Regions from separate parts of the Listeria tempestatis genome, predicted to be linked through region 2. Evidence: riboswitches for the same ligand, from Rfam matches in the RefSeq annotation. Region 2 holds a riboswitch; each other region holds the start of a gene.
What was found. A riboswitch is a leader RNA that binds a small molecule or an ion and turns the genes downstream of it on or off. The one in region 2 is predicted to bind S-adenosylmethionine.

Region 1 (4,895 bases), 130 kb from region 2:
TGTGCTTGAAAATCGCGGGAACCACAATACCCGCTTCGCCATTCCGCTCTATATGGCGCAGCTCATTCAAAACCCGGATATTTTAAATCTTGAAGTCTCATTAAATGCGCTAAATAGTTTTGACACGGGTTCCATGTCGAAACTAATCAAGCCAAACATCGTTATCATTACTTCAATTGGTGAGGCGCACTTAAGTTCAATGAAAGATACAAAAACCATTGCACTTTATAAAGCGAAAGTTTTAGAAGGGGCTAATGAAGATACAGTCGTCATTTTGAATGCAGATATAGGGAAAGAAGAACGTGAAATTCTTTTAAATAAAGCCAAAAAATACACCAATCATTTGTTGACATACTCGGCGAAAAACAATGCGGCGGACGTGAGATTACTAAGCGTGAAACATGAAAAGTTTTATGATGAACTAGAAGTGATGTTTTTTGACGAAAAGCTTACATATCGCTTGCCGACTGGTTCAGCGGGACTTATGGAAAACAGCTTAGCGGCGCTACTTGCCTACTGGCAAATTACTGGTGAAACAAACGCTTCGCTTGCCAAAATGGAAACATTTAAGCCGCTACCAAAAACGATGGAAATGATCCCACTTGCGTTACCAGACGGCGCTTTCGCCTACATGGTTGATGACTCACACAATGCGGCGGTGCCTTCGATGTTAAATGCGATTGATTATTTTAAGTCGCATAAACAATTTTACCAAGGGAAATCATTTTTAATTGTTGGACAAATTGCAGATTTAGGAGAGAAGGGCCCTGAAGTGCATGTGAAAATAATGAAAGATGTGCTAGACAGTGGTGCCGATTATATTTTTGGTTATGGTGATTTGTTTGAAGGTTTATTTAAACAGAACGAAAATGAACGTATTCGGTGGTTTAGCAATTTGACGGACTTAAGGAATTTCTTGCGTGGCATTTTGACGGAGGATAGTTTGCTTGTCCTAAAAGGGTCTGTGACGGGTAGTGATTTTCACAAATTGGGTGGTCAAATCAAGATGGAATATCAAAAAAGAGAGGGCTAAAATGCCTTCTCTTCTTTTTTTTGAAGTAAAAATTCGGATAGTATGGGGGCGAATTTAGGAACTTCGGATTGGACTAAAAACGCATCGTGTCCGTAGTCGGAATCAATTTCGTGGTACGAAACAGGAACGCCCGCTTTTTTTAGGAGTTCAAAATCGCGTCTTAGGTCGCGAATGCGGAAAAGTTGGTCGCTTGTAATCCCAATTAAAAGGTAAGGGACTTTAATTTGCGTATAAGATGGCGCTGCGCCGTCTTGGCTGTGGATGACGTCAAACAGGTCAATCGCTTTTGTTAAATAAAGGTAGCTGTTAGCATCAAAGCGTTCGACAAAACTGTCGCCTTGATAGTGTAAGTAAGATTCGATTTGGAAATGTTCTTTAGAGAAAGCGCCTGGCGAGCTTTCGTCCACTGTAAAGCGTTCGAAACGTTTGGAGAAAAGTTCGCTCGTACGATATGTCATCATACCAACCATGCGAGCGGTTGCGAGGCCGCCTTCTGGTTGTGTGGTATAGTTGCCATCATTAAATTCAGAATCGTTTAAAATGGCCATTCGCTGGATGAGGTTGAATCCGATGGCATCAGGGCTAGCGGCAAGTGGAGAAGCGATATTGATGACGGAACAAACGGTATCTGAATAGCTCACAGCCCATTCGGTCGCCTGCATACCGCCCATCGATCCGCCGATCACGGCTTTTAGTTTTGAAATGCCAAGTTCTTGGATGAGTTCGTATTGAACGCGAACGATATCTCTTACACTAAAGCGAGGAAATGAAAGGCGATACGGCTCACCTGTGTCTGGATTAATGGAGGACGGACCGGTTGAGCCGCTACAGCCACCAAATACATTTGTGCAAATAATAAAATAGCGATTTGTATCTAGTGCTTTTTCAGGGCCAATATAATCGTCCCACCAGCCTGGTGCATCAGCCGCGTGATGTTTTGCGGCATGGGCAGTTCCAGTGAGTGCATGTTCAAGCAAAATCACATTTGTTTTTTCTTCGTTTAGCGTCCCGTAAGTTTCATAACCAATTTCAATTGGCTGAAGTACAGCCCCGTTTTCTAAAACGAGAGCATTTTTTTGAAATAATAGTTGTTGTTTTAATTCCATTTTTAAGCACCCTTTCATGAAGTTGATAACTGCGGAGAGTGCAAAAAACCCCTCCTAGCAAAAAATAAGCCAGAAGGGGTAGTAAATATGTAAGAACGACTACCGACTTATCTTTCAGAATTAACTGCTGGAATTAGCACCGTGATCAATCGTCCGGTTGCTAAGGCTTCATCGGGCCAGTCCCTCCGCCTTTCTTGATAAGAAAATATATGAAATTAAAATTAATCATAAGCGCGTTTAGACAATTTGTCAAGCAGGCGAAAAAGTTGTTTTTCTGTTTTTTGGGCTGATAGAATGAGGTGGGGGTGCTTAAAATGAAATTTAAAATCGTAAAACGAAAAATTCATGATATTCCGGTTTTGGAAGTTGTGAGCAAAACGAGCGTAGACAAACCTCTACCTTTAGCCATTTATTATCACGGCTGGCAGACAAGTAAAGAACTCGTTTTAACTCAGGGGAGAAAGCTAGCAAGTCGAGGGTTTAGGGTGTGTCTGCCGGACGCGCCGAATCACGGTGAGCGCCACCAAACTGTGTCCTCGGTCATTTCCTTGACATTTTGGAACAGCATCCAAGGGAGTCTTTCGGAATATGAATTTATTCGCGACCATTACATCAGGCAAAATCTCGCGACAACCATTTTTGTAGGAGGCGTTTCTATGGGAGGCATTACAACTTGTGCGCTTCTGACGCATCATTCGGAAATCAAGGCAGCGGCGTGTATCATGGGCGAACCAAGTCCGCTTAATTTTCGCGAGCGTACCATCATCCGGGCTTTTGAGCGCCAGATTAAACTTCCAAGTGATTATGCCGATTTACTTGCATGGCAAGAAAACTATGATTTGGATAGAAAGCCAGAAGCCTTAGCGGGACGCCCGCTTTATATTTGGCACGGGACGGAAGATTGGAAAATCCCAATTGAAACCGTAAAAAACTTTGTCGAGAAGAATGTTTCCGAGCCGCACGGTGCTCATATTGAATTTGAAATTGGCGAAGGTGAAGGTCATCTTGTCCAAATTGCAATTATGGATAAAGTTGCTGATTTTTTAGCTAGTAAGGCGAAAAACTAAAAAGGGTCAAAATGAAGCGAAATCATGAAAATCGCGAAATAAATTACACATTAAACGTGTATTTTTGTACCTCTTTGTGACAAATATGTAAATTAAAAGGAAATAGGTTTACACTCATAGAAAACGTGGTAAACTAGTTTAGTGTTTACATAAATGTTTAGGGAGGAAAAAAATGAAGACTTTTACACGAATTTTATTATTAATTGCAGGAATTGCTATGATTGGCTTGGGAGTTTGGTTGATGTTCCATCCGCTTGTATCGTTATTAACATTTAGCTTTACAATTGCGTTTGTTCTTCTAGTTTCCGGTATTTTTCATATTGTTTCCTATTTTTCAAATCGCAAAGCGCAACATGTTTCAGGATGGGTACTTGCAGAAGGTATTTTATCAACACTACTAGGTGTATTCTTGCTGTTTGATCAAATCGAGGGTGCTGCAACACTTGTACTCGTTTTTGCAATGTGGGTACTATTTGCAGGGATTATGCGTACAATTGGTGCGTTTGCTGCCAAACAAAATAACGTTCAAGGCTGGGGCTGGATTTTAACAATGGGCATTATCGGCATTATTGTTGGTTTTATCGCATTATTCAACCCAGTAGTAAGCTTAGTAGGGATTGTATTTATTACAGGTACATTCTTTATTGTTGAAGGAATTGGCGCCATTTCTACTTTCTTCATCATGGGTAAAATGGATAAATAATTTCGAATAAAAGGCGGTTGAGTCTAGCTCAATCGCTTTTTTTGTATGCTTTTATGAATGTTTTTGGAAGTAAATGGTTGATTTTGAAAGATAGAAATGTTATGATATCGGTGATCGGAGGGGACAAAATGTTAAATGCTGAACGGAAAGAGAAAATTTTAGACATGCTTGAAGGCTTGGGTGTTGTAAAACTTTCAGAACTTGTGAAGAGTCTAAATTCATCTGAATCGACCATCAGACGCGACTTGAGCGAAATGGAAGAAGAGGGACTACTAGAACGTGTTCACGGCGGGGCGAAATTGTTGAAACAGCACAATTTGGAACCGAGTATGGATGAAAAATCATTCAAAAACATTCATAGTAAGCAACAAATAGCAAAACGGGCGGCAGAACTTGTTCAGGAAAATGATTGTATTTACTTAGATGCTGGTTCAACTACAATTGAAATGATTCCCTTTTTAGCGGATAAAAAAATTACTGTAGTAACAAATGGGTTAGGGCATATTGAACGGCTCGTCAATTTACAGGTGGAGGCTTATTTACTCGGTGGTAAAATGAAAGTGCATACAAAGGCTGTTATTGGAGCGGTGGCTCTAAGTAATATTGGAAACTATCATTTCGATAAGGTTTTCATTGGAGCGAATGCGATTCATGATGAATTTGGCTTTATGACACCGGATACGGAAGAGGCATTTTTAAAACGCAAGGCGAGTCAACAGGCAGACGAAGTTTTCGTCGTAGCAGACCACTCGAAATTTGCTTGTGCAAACTTCGCGAAAATGTTCGAATTAAGCCGTGCGACGCTCATAACAGATTACGTACCAGTGAATAAAGCGGAGAGTTTTAGTCAAAAATTAAAAGTGATTGAGGTGGAAAAATGATTTATACGATTACGTTAAATCCATCTATCGATTATATCGTGGAAGTGGATGACTTGAAATTGGGGGATTTAAATCGGATGAAGCGTGATTACAAGCTGCCTGGTG
Region 2 (4,895 bases):
GAATCCGTAGTACTTCGTGGTTTAAGCGATTCATTTATGGATTTGTTTGGACGTGGAAAATATAACAACGTAGTAGAGTCGCCAGTGGTACTTCTTGCAAAATATATTATTACACTCCTCATTGCGCTACTTATTTTCTATATTTTTTACCGACTGATGCGCCAGAGGAAACTAAAAAAGCAACTGCGCACGATTAACTACGCGCTAGGTCTTGACCGCCCAGTCGACACGATGAGTCTTGTTCCAGAAATTCGCGAACTAGAAATGAATATTGAGAAGATGCGTTCACGCCAAGAAAATTTAATGAAGCAGGAACAAGAAGCGCAACAGGCGAAAAATGATTTAATCACAAATGTATCACATGATTTAAGAACGCCGCTCACTTCCATTTTAGGCTATTTGAGTTACATTCATGATGATCGTTACCGAGATGAAGTCGAACTCAAATATTACACCGAGCTTGTTTATGACAAGGCAAAGCATTTGCATAAGCTCATTGATGATTTATTTTCTTATACAAGATTAGAAAGTGCAGAATATACGCTGGAAAATGATCGGTTAGATATGGTCGAGCTGCTCCGCCAACTTGTCGCAGAATTTGATGGACTTGCACGTGATAAGGGCATGGAAATCATTGAAACTTATGAGGCGGACAATTTGGTAGTAAGTGGTGATGGCAATCAAATTATGCGTCTTTTTGAAAACCTATTTTCAAATGCACTGAGATATGGCGAGGGAAATCAACATATCGATTTAATTGCCCGAAAAGAAGAAGACTTTGCGGTAATTGATGTTATTAATTATGGTGAGGAAATTCCTGCGCTTGATTTGCCGCACTTATTCGATCGTTTTTACAAAGTAGATAAAAATCGTACAACGACAGGAACGGGTCTAGGTCTTGCGATTGCAAAATCAATTGTGGAGCGCCACGGCGGTCTTGTGATGGCAACAAGTAAGCATCATAAAACAACATTTACTGTGAAACTGCCACTCATCTAATCTTTAGCTTTTCTTTCTTTTTTCTTTCTCGTGTTTTTAGCTTGGCGAAGTAAAATTTAAGCTAGGAGGGGAAGAAATGACAAAGAAAAGCTTTTTTATTATGTCGATTGCAATTTTAACTGTCATCGCTGTCTTTTATTTTACATACCAAACGAACTCCGTACTATCATCCATAAATCCAAAATTTACTGTTGACAAAAGAGCATTCTAAATGTAATATGAAAAAACAGGACGCGTTTCATACGCGCCACTAAAAATTTAATTCTTATCAAGAGTGGCGGAGGGATATGCCCGACGAAGCCCAGCAACCTAAGTACACACTTAAGGTGCTAATTCATACAGGACAAAATTGGTTCTGAAAGATGAGAAGAAAGTCGTACAACGTTAAATTCGTGCCTTTCTGCTCATGCAGAAAGGCTTTTTATATTGAGAGAAAAAGGTGAAGCGAATGATAACACTCCAAAATGTAGTAAAAGACTACACGACAAGAAGGAATAAGGTACGAGCCGTTGATGATGTTAGTTTGGAAATCGCAGAAGGTGAAATTTTCGGTGTCATTGGTTATTCTGGCGCAGGGAAAAGTAGTCTAATCAGGCTGTTCAACGGTTTGGAACTTCCGACAGCGGGACAAGTTGATGTAAACGGTAAGGTAGTAAGTCAAATTCGCGGGCGAGAACTTCGGAAGGCTCGGCAAAAAATTGGGATGATTTTTCAACATTTTAATTTGTTGTGGTCGCGAACGGTTTTTGATAATATCGCGTTCCCACTAGAAATTGCAGGTGTACGCGGACAAAAACGCAAAGAACGTGTAAACGAACTCATCCGCTTAGTCGGACTTGAAGGGAAAGAAAAAGCATACCCCTCGGAACTTAGTGGCGGTCAAAAACAGCGTGTTGGTATTGCACGGGCGCTCGCAAATGATCCAACCGTTCTACTTTGCGATGAAGCTACAAGTGCGCTCGATCCGCAAACAACGGATGAAGTTTTAGAACTGCTATTAGATATTAACAAGCGTTTAAATTTGACGATTATCGTCATTACGCATGAAATGCATGTTATCCGTAAAATTTGTAACCGCGTTGCCGTTATGGAAGCTGGGAAGGTCGTTGAGCTAGGGGACGTGTTAGAAGTTTTCAAACATCCGAAACAAGCTGTCACGAAACGATTTATTGAACAAGTCACAGAATCAGATGAAACGGAAGAATTAATTCGCCTCCTGCTTGAAAATTACTCGGAGGGCAAACTCGTTAAACTTCTTTTCATGAGTGAAAATGCGACAAGACCAGTCATTTCGGAAGTAGCGAAACAACATGATGTATCACTAAACGTGCTTCACGGCAGTTTAACACAAACACAAAATGGTGCTTACGGGACGCTTTATGTGCAAATTGAAGGTAGCGATATTGAAATTGAAAATACCATTCAACATTTACGTGATTTGAAGATTGAAACAGAGGTGATTGAAGGATGAAGGAACTCTTCCCAGATGTTGACTGGCAACTTATGTGGGGCTACACGCAAGAAACGCTCTACATGACCATTTATTCTTTAGTCGCTGTTTTCATACTTGGCATTTTACTCGGCTTACTACTCTTTTTAACAAACAGAAATGAGGGAGTGCCAGCTAAAATTTTATATTGGATTACTGCGATACTTGTAAATGTATTTCGCTCGATTCCTTTTATTATTTTAATCGTTTTACTTCTACCCATGACCAAAACGCTCGTTGGAACGATTATTGGACCAAAAGCCGCACTACCCGCTTTAATTATTTCCGCAGCGCCATTTTATGCCCGCATGGTAGAAATTGCTTTTAGAGAAGTTGATAAAGGCGTCATTGAGGCAGCTAAAGCGATGGGCGCAAATCTTTTTACCATCATCGGTAAAGTTTTAATTCCGGAAGCTTTGCCAGCTATCGTTTCAGGTATTACCGTCACAGCAATTTCGCTTGTTGGTTTTACGGCGATGGCAGGTGTAATCGGAGCAGGCGGACTTGGAAACGCCGCCTACTTAGAAGGTTTCCAGCGAAATCAACCTGATGTCACAATCGTTGCGACAATCATAATTTTAATTATTGTCTTCATCTTCCAAATCATCGGCGATTTACTCACAAAGGCAGTCGATAAAAGATAAAAAAAGGAGAGTTTAACATGAAAAAAATTTTTGGTGCAATTTTAGTTTTTAGCTTAGTATTAGTTTTAGCCGCGTGCGGCAGTGGTTCTTCGGACAAAAAGTCATCCAGTTCTAGCGACAAGGAGTTAATTGTTGGTGCTTCCAACACGCCTCACGCGCAAATTTTAGAACAGGCAAAACCGATTTTGAAGAAAGAAGGTATTAACCTTAAAATCGTCAAGTATACCGACTATGTAATGCCAAATAAAGCACTAGATGAAGGCGAATTAGATGCCAATTATTTCCAACATAAGCCGTATTTAGAACTTGAAGAAAAAGAAAAAGGCTATAAATTTGCTGATGTAGGTGCAATTCACATTGAACCAATGGGAATTTATTCCAAAAAAGTGAAAGACTTAAAAGATTTAAAAGATGGTGCGCAAATTTTACTTTCAAATAGTCAATCTGACTGGCCACGTGTTATTGGTATTTTCGTTGATGAAGGTTTGCTAACTTTAAAAGATGGTGTGAAAGCGGAGGACGCTACGTTTGATGACATTCAAGATAATCCGAAGAATTTGAAGTTCAAATATGATTTAGATCCAGCTTACTTGATGACTGCATACAATAATGAAGAGGGCGATGCAGTTGCCATCAACTCCAATTTTGTAGTAGACCAAGGCTTGAATCCAACAAAAGATGCCATTGCGATTGAAAGTAAAGATTCGCCTTATGCGAATATCGTCGTTACAAAAGAAGAAGATAAAGATAATAAAGACGTGAAGAAACTTGTTGAAGTGTTACACTCAAAAGAAATCCAAGATTGGATTACAAAAGAATGGGACGGCGCTGTAGTTCCAGTTGATAAATAAAATCTAAAAAAAGCATTGTCCAGTGGACAGTGCTTTTTTATAAAAAATAAATTTTTTTCAGCCTAAGATGGGCCTTTCTTTTTGAAGTGAAATGAAAATTATTTTCGTTTTGTTGTATTGATAAAATTATTTTTCTATAGTATATTTTATTTGAAAGCGCATACTTTATATAAAAAGAAGCAGAAGTACGAGAAGGAGGAGAAAACCATGATGAAAGATTTTTTACAACAAGTTAAAGGAGGATTGATTGTTTCCTGCCAGGCTTTAAAAGGAGAGCCACTTTATAGCTCGTTTATTATGGCGAAAATGGCGCAAGCCGCTTTTGAAGGCGGAGCGGTGGGGATTCGAGCGAATACAGTATCAGATATTAAAGCCATTCAGGCGGAAGTAGATTTACCAATTATCGGTATTTTTAAACAGGATTATCCAAATTCTGAAGTTTTTATTACACCAACTTTAAAAGAAGCCCGCGCAATTTGCGAACTCGGCGTGGAAGTCCTTGCGCTTGATGCAACAACGCGTAAACGTCCGCAAGATGAGAACCTTGAAAACATTATTCGGGTGATTAAAAGGGAGTTTAAAGAGGTGCTTATTATGGGCGATACCGCAAGCTTACAAGATGTTGCATTTGCCGAACAAGCTGGCGTAGACATCATTGGGACTACATTACATGGTTACACGAAGGAAACAGAAGGCTGTAACATTAGCCATAATGAATTTGCCTATTTAAAAAGTGTGCTTTCGAGTACACAATTGCCAGTTATCGCAGAAGGAAAAATTGATACACCAGAAAAAGCAAAAAAAGTGCTCGAACTCGGCGTGAAATCTGTCGTTGTTGGCGGAGCCATCACACGACCAAAAGAAATCACAGAACGATTTATTGCATCAATTAAAGAAGTAAAAGGAGAGGAA
Region 3 (4,895 bases), on a different contig from region 2:
GCTTTGACAACAGTTTGTCAGGGTAATAAAAAAAGTTTGTAGATTAATATCTACAAACTTCTTAAATTTGAACGGTTCCGACGGGATTTGAACCCGCGATCTCCTGCGTGACAGGCAGGCATGTTAACCCCTACACCACGGAACCAAGTAACCCCATAAAAAGGGCACTTCATCATTAAACCACGATTGCCAAAAATCGTCAACTCTTTTTAGAGACTAACCGTTGTCGTTTGAAAAATATTTAATCGCCCAACACGATTCACAGCTTCCCTTAGCCGCTCCTCATTCATGAGAAGACCGACTCGGACGTAGCCCTCGCCGCACTCACCAAAACCACTTCCGTCCGCTACCGCCACATTAGCGTGCTCAAGCAAATACTCTGTAAAACTTGTACTATTAAAGCCATTAGGAACTCTCATCCAGGCGAAAAACGAACCCCTTGGAATAACCGCTTCCCAGCCAATTTCCGAACACGCGTCTAAAAAGGCATTTCTCCGACTTTCATAACGCTCATTTTGCTTTCTGACAGCTTCCTGAGAGCCACTAAGCGCTTCAATCCCCGCGTCCTGAATTGCAGGGAAAAGACTCACATACAGATGATCTTGGATTAAATTGATGGCTTCAATCATTGTTTCGTTTCCGACAGCAAAACCAATTCGCCAGCCGGCCATATTGTATGTTTTGGATAGCGTATACAGCTCAATTCCGACGTCCTTTGCCCCTTTTGTTTGGAGAAAACTAATTGGTTTAGCGCCAAAACCGATAGCCCCGTAAGCGAAATCGTGCACGACTGCAATCTCGTTTTCCTTAGCAAATGAAACGGTGTCTTCGAAAAACGTTTCCGTGGCGATAGCGCCCGTTGGATTGTTCGGATAATTTAAATACATTAACTTCGCATCAGACCGTGTCTCCGCATCTATTTGTGCATAATCTGGTAGAAATTGATTTTCTTCCAAAAGAGGCATTAACTTGTACACGACATCCGCTAAAACCGCCCCGGACAAGTAATCTGGGTAGCCTGGGTCTGGTAAAAGCATTTTCTCCCCTGGGTCAAGAAGACACATTGGCAACTCCACAAGCCCTGTTTTTGTCCCAAATAAAATCGCCACTTCTTTTTCAGGATCTAAAGACACTCCGTACTCTCTTTCATAAAAATCGGCAGCTGCCTTTTTCAGTTCTGCCTTGCCGCGAAACAAAGAATACTTGTGATTTTGCACATCACTTGCGGCATTTTTTAATGCTTCTACGATATTTTGCGGCGTAGGCTGATCAGGATTTCCTTGCCCCAAATTGATGACATCATGCCCTTCTGCAATTTTGCGATTTACATTTTGTACGAGCTTTGAAAAAAACTGCTCTGGCAAGTTTTCAAGCTTTTTAGAAAATCTCATTTCGTACGCCTCCCGTTTTATGTTTCATTGTTAAATATCTTAAAGTTTTCTTGCAATTTTGTCTAGTCTAGAAATAAAAAACATTAAAAAAGCATTGACAACGGTCATAAAAATCGGTATATTTTTACGTAACAAGTTTTTATAATGTAGTTCTCTTATCGAGAGAGGCTGAGGGACTGGCCCGATGACGCCCGGCAACCTAACTTTTTTAAAGTGAAGGTGCTAATTCCAGCAAAATGGCATCGCCATTTTGGCAGATGAGAGGAGTTCGAATACGCAAGACATTCAACTTCTCTATTCTGATGGTAGAGGGGTTTTATTTATGTTCTAAAGGCAGTTGTATCCTTCTCTCAAACTAGAATGTTTATAAAAATTTAAATTCAGAGACATATGGGGAGGAATTTTTTATGAAAAAGAGAACTAAAGGTATTTTGATTGCACTTACTGGAGTAGCATTACTGGCACTTTCTGCTTGTGGCGGAGGTAAATCCGAAGCGCTAAGTACGGAAAAAATTACAATTGGCGTAACAGGTGGCCCGCATCAACAAATTGCGCAGGAAGTGAAAAAATTAGCCAAAAAAGACGGACTTGACATCACCATTAAAACCTTTGATGATTACAACACGCCAAATACTGCACTAAATGATGGGGATTTAGACGCGAATAACTACCAAACCATTCCATTTTTAGACGCACAGAAAAAAGATAAGGGCTATAAAATCGACCAAGTCTTTAAGACGGTTGCTTTTCCAATGGGGATTTACTCCGATGACATTAAAGATATTAAAGAGCTTAAGAAGGGGGATAAAATTGCGGTTCCAAATGATCCTTCGAACGAGTATCGCGGCTTAAAACTTTTTGAAGACGCTGGTGTCATTAAGTTGAAAGACGGCGTGGAAGAAAAAGCAACGAAAAAAGATATCGCGGAAAATCCGCTTGATTTAGAAATCATTGAACTTGAAGCTTCACAAATCCCAGCTCAACTCGGTGAAGTAAAAGCCGCTGCCATTAACACCAATTTTGCAATGGGCGCTGGACTTACAATTAATGACGATTCAATTTTCCATGAACCAACAAAAGACAATCCGTATCCAAATGTGTTCGTTGTACGCACTGAAAACAAAGACGATGAAGTAGTCGACACACTAAAAAAATATTACCATTCCGATGAACTAAGAAGCTTCATTGAAAAAGAATTTAAAGGGTCTGTTGTACCTGCATTTTAGGGAGTTGTAATCATGATTAAACTAGAACATGTTAGCAAGACTTTTAATGTTAACGGGCGAATCGTTCAGGCGGTAAAGGACGTTTCGCTTTCCGTCCAAAAAGGTGAGATTTACGGGGTTGTGGGTTATAGCGGCGCCGGAAAAAGTACGCTTGTCCGTTGTATTAATTTTTTAGAACAGCCGACAAAAGGTACGGTTCATATCGCAAATGACAATCTTGCAGAGCTTTCAACTAAAAGCTTGCGTTTAGCGAGACGTAAAATAGGTATGATTTTCCAAGGATACAATCTACTTAAAACGGCCACTGTTTATGAAAATATTGCGCTTCCGCTCAAACTTGAAGGCTTAAAAAACGAGGAAATTACAGCGCGTGTTGAAAAATATTTGGAAATTGTTGGGCTTACGGATAAAAAAGAAAATTTCCCAGCCCAACTTTCTGGCGGACAAAAACAGCGTGTCGCCATTGCACGAGCTCTTGCCCATGAGCCTGAAATTTTACTGAGCGATGAAGCAACAAGTGCGCTCGATCCAGAAACAACCGAAGCCATTTTAAATTTACTTCTTAAAATTAACCGCGAACTAGGTATTACGATTTTCCTTATTACACATGAACTAGATGTTATCCAGCGCATATGCGACCGTGTCGCCGTAATGGAAAACGGGCAAATTGTAGAAGAAGGTACCGTTTTAGATGTGTTCACAAAGCCAAAACACGCCACTACCAAACGTTTTGTTGGCTCGGAAGCGAGTTTTGAAATTCCAGCTGATGTTTTGGAAAAATATAAACAAACTGGCAAACTGGTTTCCCTCCATTTCATTGGTGAAGGTTCCGATGAGCCCGCTCTCGCGCTTGTATCGCGGAAATTCGATTGTCTACCTAGTATTTTGGCAGGCGGCATTGATCACCTAAAAAATGACACGCTTGGTAAACTTTTAGTTCATCTAAAAGGTGATGCGACTGAATACAACAAAGCAATTGAATACTTACGTGAACAAGGCGTAGTCGTTTCGGAGGTGCAACAAAATGGTTGATTTTTTTAATGAATGGGGCGACACGCTTTGGACTGGATTTTTAGAAACTCTTACTATGACAAGCATCACACTTGTTATTTCTATTTTGGTCGGTCTACCCCTTGGTATTTTACTCGTTTTAACACGAAAAGATGGACAAGCTGAAAATAAAACAGCTTACACAATTTTAAACTGGATTATTAATATTTTGCGCTCATTGCCATTTATTATTCTACTTTTTTTAATTTTACCATTTACAAAACTTGTCGTGGGCACTACAATTGGCGTTAAGGGAGTTATTTTGCCGCTTGTTGTTTTCACAGCGCCGTATATCGCGAGACTAATGGAATCTGCCTTACTAGAAGTGGACCGCGGCGTTATTGAAGCCTATCAGGCGATGGGAATTTCTACGACAAAGATCATTTTACATGTGGTGCTTCGGGAAGCGCGTTCTGGTATCGTGCTCGGTCTAACAATCGCTACAATTGGGCTAATTGGAGCCACGGCGATGGCAGGTTTAGTTGGCGCGGGCGGTCTTGGAACTATTGCTTATCAATACGGGTTTCAGCGCTTCGAACCAACCATCATGTACGCGACCATTATTATTTTGATTATCATCGTACAATCTTTGCAATCACTTGGAAATTTCCTAGCAAGACGACTAAAGAAAGACTGAAAACTGGGGGAATAAAATATGTGGAAGCTTGCGCTTTGCCAAATTGACGTAACGTTTAAGGATCCAGATGCGAATTTCAAACGGGTCCGGCAAGCGGTAACTGAGGCGGCAAGAAGCGGTGCTGAGATTGCCGTTTTACCCGAAATGTGGAATACAGGCTATTGTTTGAGTGAACTTGAAATGTACGCAGACCGTAACGGCGAAAGGACGAAAAAGTTTTTATCAGAGCTTGCGAAAGAGCAAAATATTACCATTATCGGTGGCTCTGTTGCCATAAAAACAGACGGGAAATTTACCAATATTATGTATGCGTTTGACAACCATGGGGACTTTCTTTCTTCTTATAAAAAAGTCCACCCTTTTAAGTTAATGGACGAACATCTCTATTTGGAGCCCGGGAATGATGCCAACTTGTTCATGTTAGGTGGCATAAAAACAGCTGGCTTCATCTGTTATGATATTCGCTTTCCTGAATGGGTGCGGCATCATACGTCAAGAGGTGCAGAAGTCATTTTTGTGGTTGCCCAGTGGCCCGATGCGCGCATTTCCCAGTGGGAAAAACTGCTCATCGCCCGGGCAATTGAGAACCAA
Region 4 (4,895 bases), on a different contig from region 2:
AAGTAACTGTACTCTTTTCTTCTCTAGTTTTGAGAGAACATCGTTCTTTCATTCTTTGTCTGGTAGCTATGGCGAGAAGGTCACACCCGTTCCCATCCCGAACACGGTAGTTAAGCTTCTCTGCGCCGATGGTAGTTGGGGGCTTCCCCCTGTGAGAGTAGGTCGCTGCCGGGCAATAATTTTGGAGGTTTAGCTCAGCTGGGAGAGCATCTGCCTTACAAGCAGAGGGTCAGCGGTTCGATCCCGTTAACCTCCACCATTTTTATGCCGGCTTAGCTCAGTTGGTAGAGCAACTGATTTGTAATCAGTAGGTCGCGAGTTCGACTCTTGCAGCCGGCACCATTTTTTCTTAATACTATTACATACATTAGTATAAAGAGCCGTTAGCTCAGTTGGTAGAGCATCTGACTTTTAATCAGAGGGTCGCAGGTTCGAACCCTGCACGGCTCACTCTTTGCGGGTGTGGCGGAATTGGCAGACGCACCAGATTTAGGATCTGGCGCCGCGAGGCGTGGGGGTTCAAGTCCCTTCACCCGCACTTATAATTATGCGGAAGTAGTTCAGTGGTAGAACATCACCTTGCCAAGGTGGGGGTCGCGGGTTCGAACCCCGTCTTCCGCTCCAATCTGAGTTTTATTATATGCCGGGGTGGCGGAACTGGCAGACGCACAGGACTTAAAATCCTGCGGGTAGTGATACCCGTACCGGTTCGATTCCGGTCCTCGGCACCATTTTTATATTGCGCCCATAGCTCAACTGGATAGAGTACCTGACTACGAATCAGGCGGTTGGAGGTTCGACTCCTTCTGGGCGCGCTTTATTTTACGGGAAGTAGCTCAGCTTGGTAGAGCACTTGGTTTGGGACCAAGGGGTCGCAGGTTCAAATCCTGTCTTCCCGACCAGTATGAAATTTATTATTTGGGGCCTTAGCTCAGCTGGGAGAGCGCCTGCTTTGCACGCAGGAGGTCAGCGGTTCGATCCCGCTAGGCTCCACCAAATTTTAAATCTATTCTTTACTAATATGGCGGCGTAGCTCAGCTGGCTAGAGCGTTCGGTTCATACCCGAGAGGTCGTGGGTTCGATTCCCTCCGCCGCTATCTTTAAAATTTGGACCTTTAGCTCAGTTGGTTAGAGCAGACGGCTCATAACCGTCCGGTCGCAGGTTCGAGTCCTGCAAGGTCCACTTAGCACTTTTTATGATTATATCGTGGAGGAATACCCAAGTCTGGCTGAAGGGATCGGTCTTGAAAACCGACAGGGGTGTAAAAGCTCGCGGGGGTTCGAATCCCTCTTCCTCCGTTTTTTATTTGTGACTAAGTGGACTATTTTTAATATTATTATCGCGGGGTGGAGCAGTCTGGTAGCTCGTCGGGCTCATAACCCGAAGGTCGCAGGTTCAAATCCTGTCCCCGCAATCGTGGTTCCGTGGTGTAGGGGTTAACATGCCTGCCTGTCACGCAGGAGATCGCGGGTTCAAATCCCGTCGGGACCGCCATTTGGCTTGGTAGCTCAGTTGGTAGAGCACTTGATTGAAGCTCAAGGTGTCGGCAGTTCGATTCTGTCCCAAGCCACTTTCTTGTATATGTGTAGTGTGCGGGTGTAGTTTAGTGGTAAAACCACAGCCTTCCAAGCTGTTGTCGGGAGTTCGATTCTCCTCACCCGCTTTTTAGGGCCTATAGCTCAGCTGGTTAGAGCGCACGCCTGATAAGCGTGAGGTCGATGGTTCGAGTCCATTTAGGCCCATTTTATTCCACAGTAGCTCAGTTGGTAGAGCAATCGGCTGTTAACCGATCGGTCGCAGGTTCGAGTCCTGCCTGTGGAGTTTATATTTTTACTGGAGAAGTACTCAAGTGGCTGAAGAGGCGCCCCTGCTAAGGGTGTAGGTCGTTTGCGCGGCGCGAGGGTTCAAATCCCTCCTTCTCCGCCAGTAAGGCCCGTTGGTCAAGCGGTTAAGACACCGCCCTTTCACGGCGGTAACACGGGTTCGAATCCCGTACGGGTCATCATTATGGGGTAAGAACAATGCGGAGGCATTGTTCTTATTTTATTTTAAAAATTTTTGGGGGCGGCTTGGATGCGAAATGGGCGGAAGTTTTGGGTTTTGACGGTGATTGTGGCTATTTCGGGGCTGTCACAAGGGCTTTTGTTGCCGCTAATTGCGATTATTTTTGAAGGTATGGGGATTAGTTCGGGAGTGAATGGACTTCATGCGACGGGAATTTATATTGGCGTTTTATTGGTGTCACCGTTTATTGAAGCACCGCTACATAAATTTGGCTTTAAGCCAATTATTATAGTTGGTGGGGGATTAGTTCTGGTGGCGCTATTTTTGTTTCCAATGTGGTTTAATTTGTATTTTTGGTTTTTATTGCGTCTTATTATTGGCGTGGGGGATCATATGTTGCATTTTTCATCGCAAACTTGGATTGGAGCTACAACAGAGGAAAGTAAACGTGGAAGGAATATGGCAATTTATGGCTTGTTTTTTTCACTTGGATTTGCAGTTGGTCCGCAGCTTGTAAATTTAATGGATGTGAGTCCTAACTTACCTTTCTATATTTCTGGCGTGCTAGTTCTCGTCGCATGGGGACTAATTTTTACGCTGAAAAATGAGTTTATTTCAGAAGAAACAGAAATTCGTAAACTTTCTTTTTTTGATAGTGTGAAACGTTTTTCGGATGTTATGAAAATTGCATGGGTGTCAATGATTCCACCATTTTTATGTGGTGTTTTGGAAACTGCCTTAAATGCGACTTTTCCAATTGTTGGGCTTAGATTTGGAATCGAAACGTATATGATTACGTTTATTATTTCTGCTTTCTCGGTGGGGACGATTTTATTTCAGGTTCCAATTGGGATTCTTAGTGACCGGTTGGGGCGCGGGCGCGTGTTGCCGATTTTGACGTTTTTAGGTGGTCTCGTTTTCTTTTTAGCAGCATTTGTTTCTAATGATTTGCTTTTTATTGTGATTTTCTTTGTGCTTGGGATACTTGTTGGTTCGCTTTATTCCCTAGGTCTTTCGTTTATGACGGATTTGACGCCGCTTGATCTTCTTCCTGCGGGGAATATTTTGGTTGGGATGTGCTTTAGTGCGGGGAGTATTTTGGGACCAACTGTAACGGGAGCTCTCATTAGCTTGGTTGGTCCGCAGAGCTTTTATTTTACGGTAGCAGGACTTCTTATTTTAGGGGGAATTTTATTATTTTCAAAAAAAAGATTGACAGTATAGATTCGTTTTTGGTATTATGATTTCAATACATTTGTTATGTAAATTAAATAGGAAACTCTTATAACGAGTGGTAGAGGGACTGGCCCGATGAAACCCGGCAACCTTTCAATTTTTTGAAAAGGTGCTAAATCCTGCAAAGCGTGATGCTTTGAAAGATAAGAGAGAACTAATTTTTCGTTTATTTTCGAATTATTTTAGCCTCTCTATCTAGGGAGGCTTTTTCGCGTCATAAATAAAGAGAGGATGAGGTAAATGGTAAAAGTACTTAGTTCAAATTTAGGGTATCCACGTCTTGGTGAGAAACGCGAATGGAAGAAATCGTTGGAAAATTTTTGGAATAACAAAATTTCAGAAGATACTCTTCTTTCTGAAACAAAAGCAATTCGATTTGCTGCTTTAAACAAACAGAAGGAAAAAGGGATTGACATTATACCAGTTAACGATTTTACGTTGTATGACCATGTACTTGATTTAAGCGTGGCGTTTGGCGTAATTCCCAAGCGGTTTGGGAACTTTACGAATGAGGTATCACTGCGTACATATTTTGATATTGCACGTGGAAACAAGACAGCAGTAGCTTCAGAGATGACGAAATGGTTTAACACAAATTACCACTACATTGTTCCAGAACTTCAAGATGTGGAGCCAAAACTCTTAGAAAATAAAGCGCTAAAAGCATATTTAGAAGCGAAAGAAGAGCTCGGGATTGATGGAAAGCCGGTCATCATAGGGCCGATTACTTATTTGTCGCTTGGAAAAGGTGCTGATAAAAATGATTTCAAGAGCTTAATTCAGAAGTTTTTGCCGCTTTATAAAACGATTATTGAAGAACTGGATGCGGCGGGCGCGAAATGGATTCAACTTGATGAACCTATTCTTGCAACGAGTTTAGAAAAAGAAGAAGTGGCGCTTTTTGATGAGGTGTATGCGGAATTACGGGCGGCGGCGCCACATGCAAAATTGATTTTGCAAACCTATTTTGAGAGTGTGGATGAATATGAGACGATTGTGAAGTTGCCGGTTGATGCGATTGGGCTTGATTTCGTGCATGATCACGGGGAAACGCTTGAAAAAATTCAAAAATTTGGTTTTCCAGATAATAAATATTTGGCGGCAGGAGTCATTGATGGGCGTAACGTTTGGCGGGCAGAAGTTCGGGAGAAACGCGCAGAGCTTGAAATTTTAACGCGGCTTGTGCAAAAAGACAAATTGATTGTGCAGCCATCCAGTTCATTGCTACATGTTCCAGTAACGAAAAAAAGTGAACCGAATTTGGATAAAGTGCTATACGGCGGACTTTCATTTGCGGATGAAAAATTAGAGGAAGTTGTACTTCTCGCAAAAGCTGTTTCAGACGGAGCGGAGGCGGTGACTTTTGAGCTTGAAAAAGCGGAACAAGCTGTTTTGGAGTTGAACCGCTCAGAGTACCGAAATAACAAGGAAGTTCAAACGGAGCTGGCAGAGCTCAGTACCATTTCTGCCGAACGAAAAAGTCCATTTGAAACGCGTATTAAAGCCCAACACGAATGGCTCAAGTTGCCGCTTTTACCAACGACAACAATTGGAAGTTTCCCGCAGTCGCCTGAAGTTCGAAAAAAACGTGCGGCATTTCTAAAGGGAGATATTACAAAAGCGGACTATGAAATTTATATTGAACAGGAAACAG

Region 1: another riboswitch for S-adenosylmethionine. It lies ahead of metX (homoserine O-acetyltransferase MetX); the one in region 2 lies ahead of R8923_RS07745 (methionine ABC transporter ATP-binding protein).
Region 3: another riboswitch for S-adenosylmethionine. It lies ahead of R8923_RS11940 (MetQ/NlpA family ABC transporter substrate-binding protein); the one in region 2 lies ahead of R8923_RS07745 (methionine ABC transporter ATP-binding protein).
Region 4: another riboswitch for S-adenosylmethionine. It lies ahead of metE (5-methyltetrahydropteroyltriglutamate--homocysteine S-methyltransferase); the one in region 2 lies ahead of R8923_RS07745 (methionine ABC transporter ATP-binding protein).

Annotation. Positions count from the first base shown of each region.
Region 1 is NZ_CAUYTK010000004.1:86,728-91,622, reverse strand. It holds gene R8923_RS07075 (Mur ligase family protein) at 1-1,033, shown strand, start outside; gene metX (homoserine O-acetyltransferase MetX) at 1,030-2,139, opposite strand; SAM riboswitch class I at 2,244-2,343, opposite strand; gene R8923_RS07065 (alpha/beta fold hydrolase) at 2,454-3,206, shown strand; gene R8923_RS07060 (HdeD family acid-resistance protein) at 3,379-3,909, shown strand; gene R8923_RS07055 (DeoR/GlpR family DNA-binding transcription regulator) at 4,038-4,790, shown strand; gene pfkB (1-phosphofructokinase) at 4,787-4,895, shown strand, end outside.
Region 2 is NZ_CAUYTK010000004.1:220,202-225,096, reverse strand. It holds gene R8923_RS07755 (sensor histidine kinase) at 1-999, shown strand, start outside; gene R8923_RS07750 (hypothetical protein) at 1,076-1,210, shown strand; SAM riboswitch class I at 1,262-1,368, shown strand; gene R8923_RS07745 (methionine ABC transporter ATP-binding protein) at 1,448-2,470, shown strand; gene R8923_RS07740 (methionine ABC transporter permease) at 2,467-3,132, shown strand; gene R8923_RS07735 (MetQ/NlpA family ABC transporter substrate-binding protein) at 3,150-3,983, shown strand; gene R8923_RS07730 (N-acetylmannosamine-6-phosphate 2-epimerase) at 4,191-4,895, shown strand, end outside.
Region 3 is NZ_CAUYTK010000011.1:47,435-52,329, forward strand. It holds tRNA gene R8923_RS11930 (tRNA-Asp) at 73-145, opposite strand; gene R8923_RS11935 (aminotransferase class I/II-fold pyridoxal phosphate-dependent enzyme) at 210-1,391, opposite strand; SAM riboswitch class I at 1,544-1,655, shown strand; gene R8923_RS11940 (MetQ/NlpA family ABC transporter substrate-binding protein) at 1,799-2,617, shown strand; gene R8923_RS11945 (methionine ABC transporter ATP-binding protein) at 2,630-3,649, shown strand; gene R8923_RS11950 (methionine ABC transporter permease) at 3,642-4,304, shown strand; gene R8923_RS11955 (carbon-nitrogen family hydrolase) at 4,323-4,895, shown strand, end outside.
Region 4 is NZ_CAUYTK010000001.1:69-4,963, forward strand. It holds rRNA gene rrf (5S ribosomal RNA) at 59-174, shown strand; tRNA gene R8923_RS00010 (tRNA-Val) at 184-259, shown strand; tRNA gene R8923_RS00015 (tRNA-Thr) at 267-342, shown strand; tRNA gene R8923_RS00020 (tRNA-Lys) at 378-450, shown strand; tRNA gene R8923_RS00025 (tRNA-Leu) at 457-538, shown strand; tRNA gene R8923_RS00030 (tRNA-Gly) at 550-624, shown strand; tRNA gene R8923_RS00035 (tRNA-Leu) at 643-731, shown strand; tRNA gene R8923_RS00040 (tRNA-Arg) at 742-815, shown strand; tRNA gene R8923_RS00045 (tRNA-Pro) at 826-902, shown strand; tRNA gene R8923_RS00050 (tRNA-Ala) at 921-996, shown strand; tRNA gene R8923_RS00055 (tRNA-Met) at 1,024-1,097, shown strand; tRNA gene R8923_RS00060 (tRNA-Ile) at 1,110-1,183, shown strand; tRNA gene R8923_RS00065 (tRNA-Ser) at 1,210-1,299, shown strand; tRNA gene R8923_RS00070 (tRNA-Met) at 1,342-1,415, shown strand; tRNA gene R8923_RS00075 (tRNA-Asp) at 1,420-1,495, shown strand; tRNA gene R8923_RS00080 (tRNA-Phe) at 1,499-1,571, shown strand; tRNA gene R8923_RS00085 (tRNA-Gly) at 1,594-1,664, shown strand; tRNA gene R8923_RS00090 (tRNA-Ile) at 1,670-1,743, shown strand; tRNA gene R8923_RS00095 (tRNA-Asn) at 1,750-1,822, shown strand; tRNA gene R8923_RS00100 (tRNA-Ser) at 1,837-1,927, shown strand; tRNA gene R8923_RS00105 (tRNA-Glu) at 1,932-2,003, shown strand; gene R8923_RS00110 (MFS transporter) at 2,075-3,229, shown strand; SAM riboswitch class I at 3,285-3,391, shown strand; gene metE (5-methyltetrahydropteroyltriglutamate--homocysteine S-methyltransferase) at 3,482-4,895, shown strand, end outside.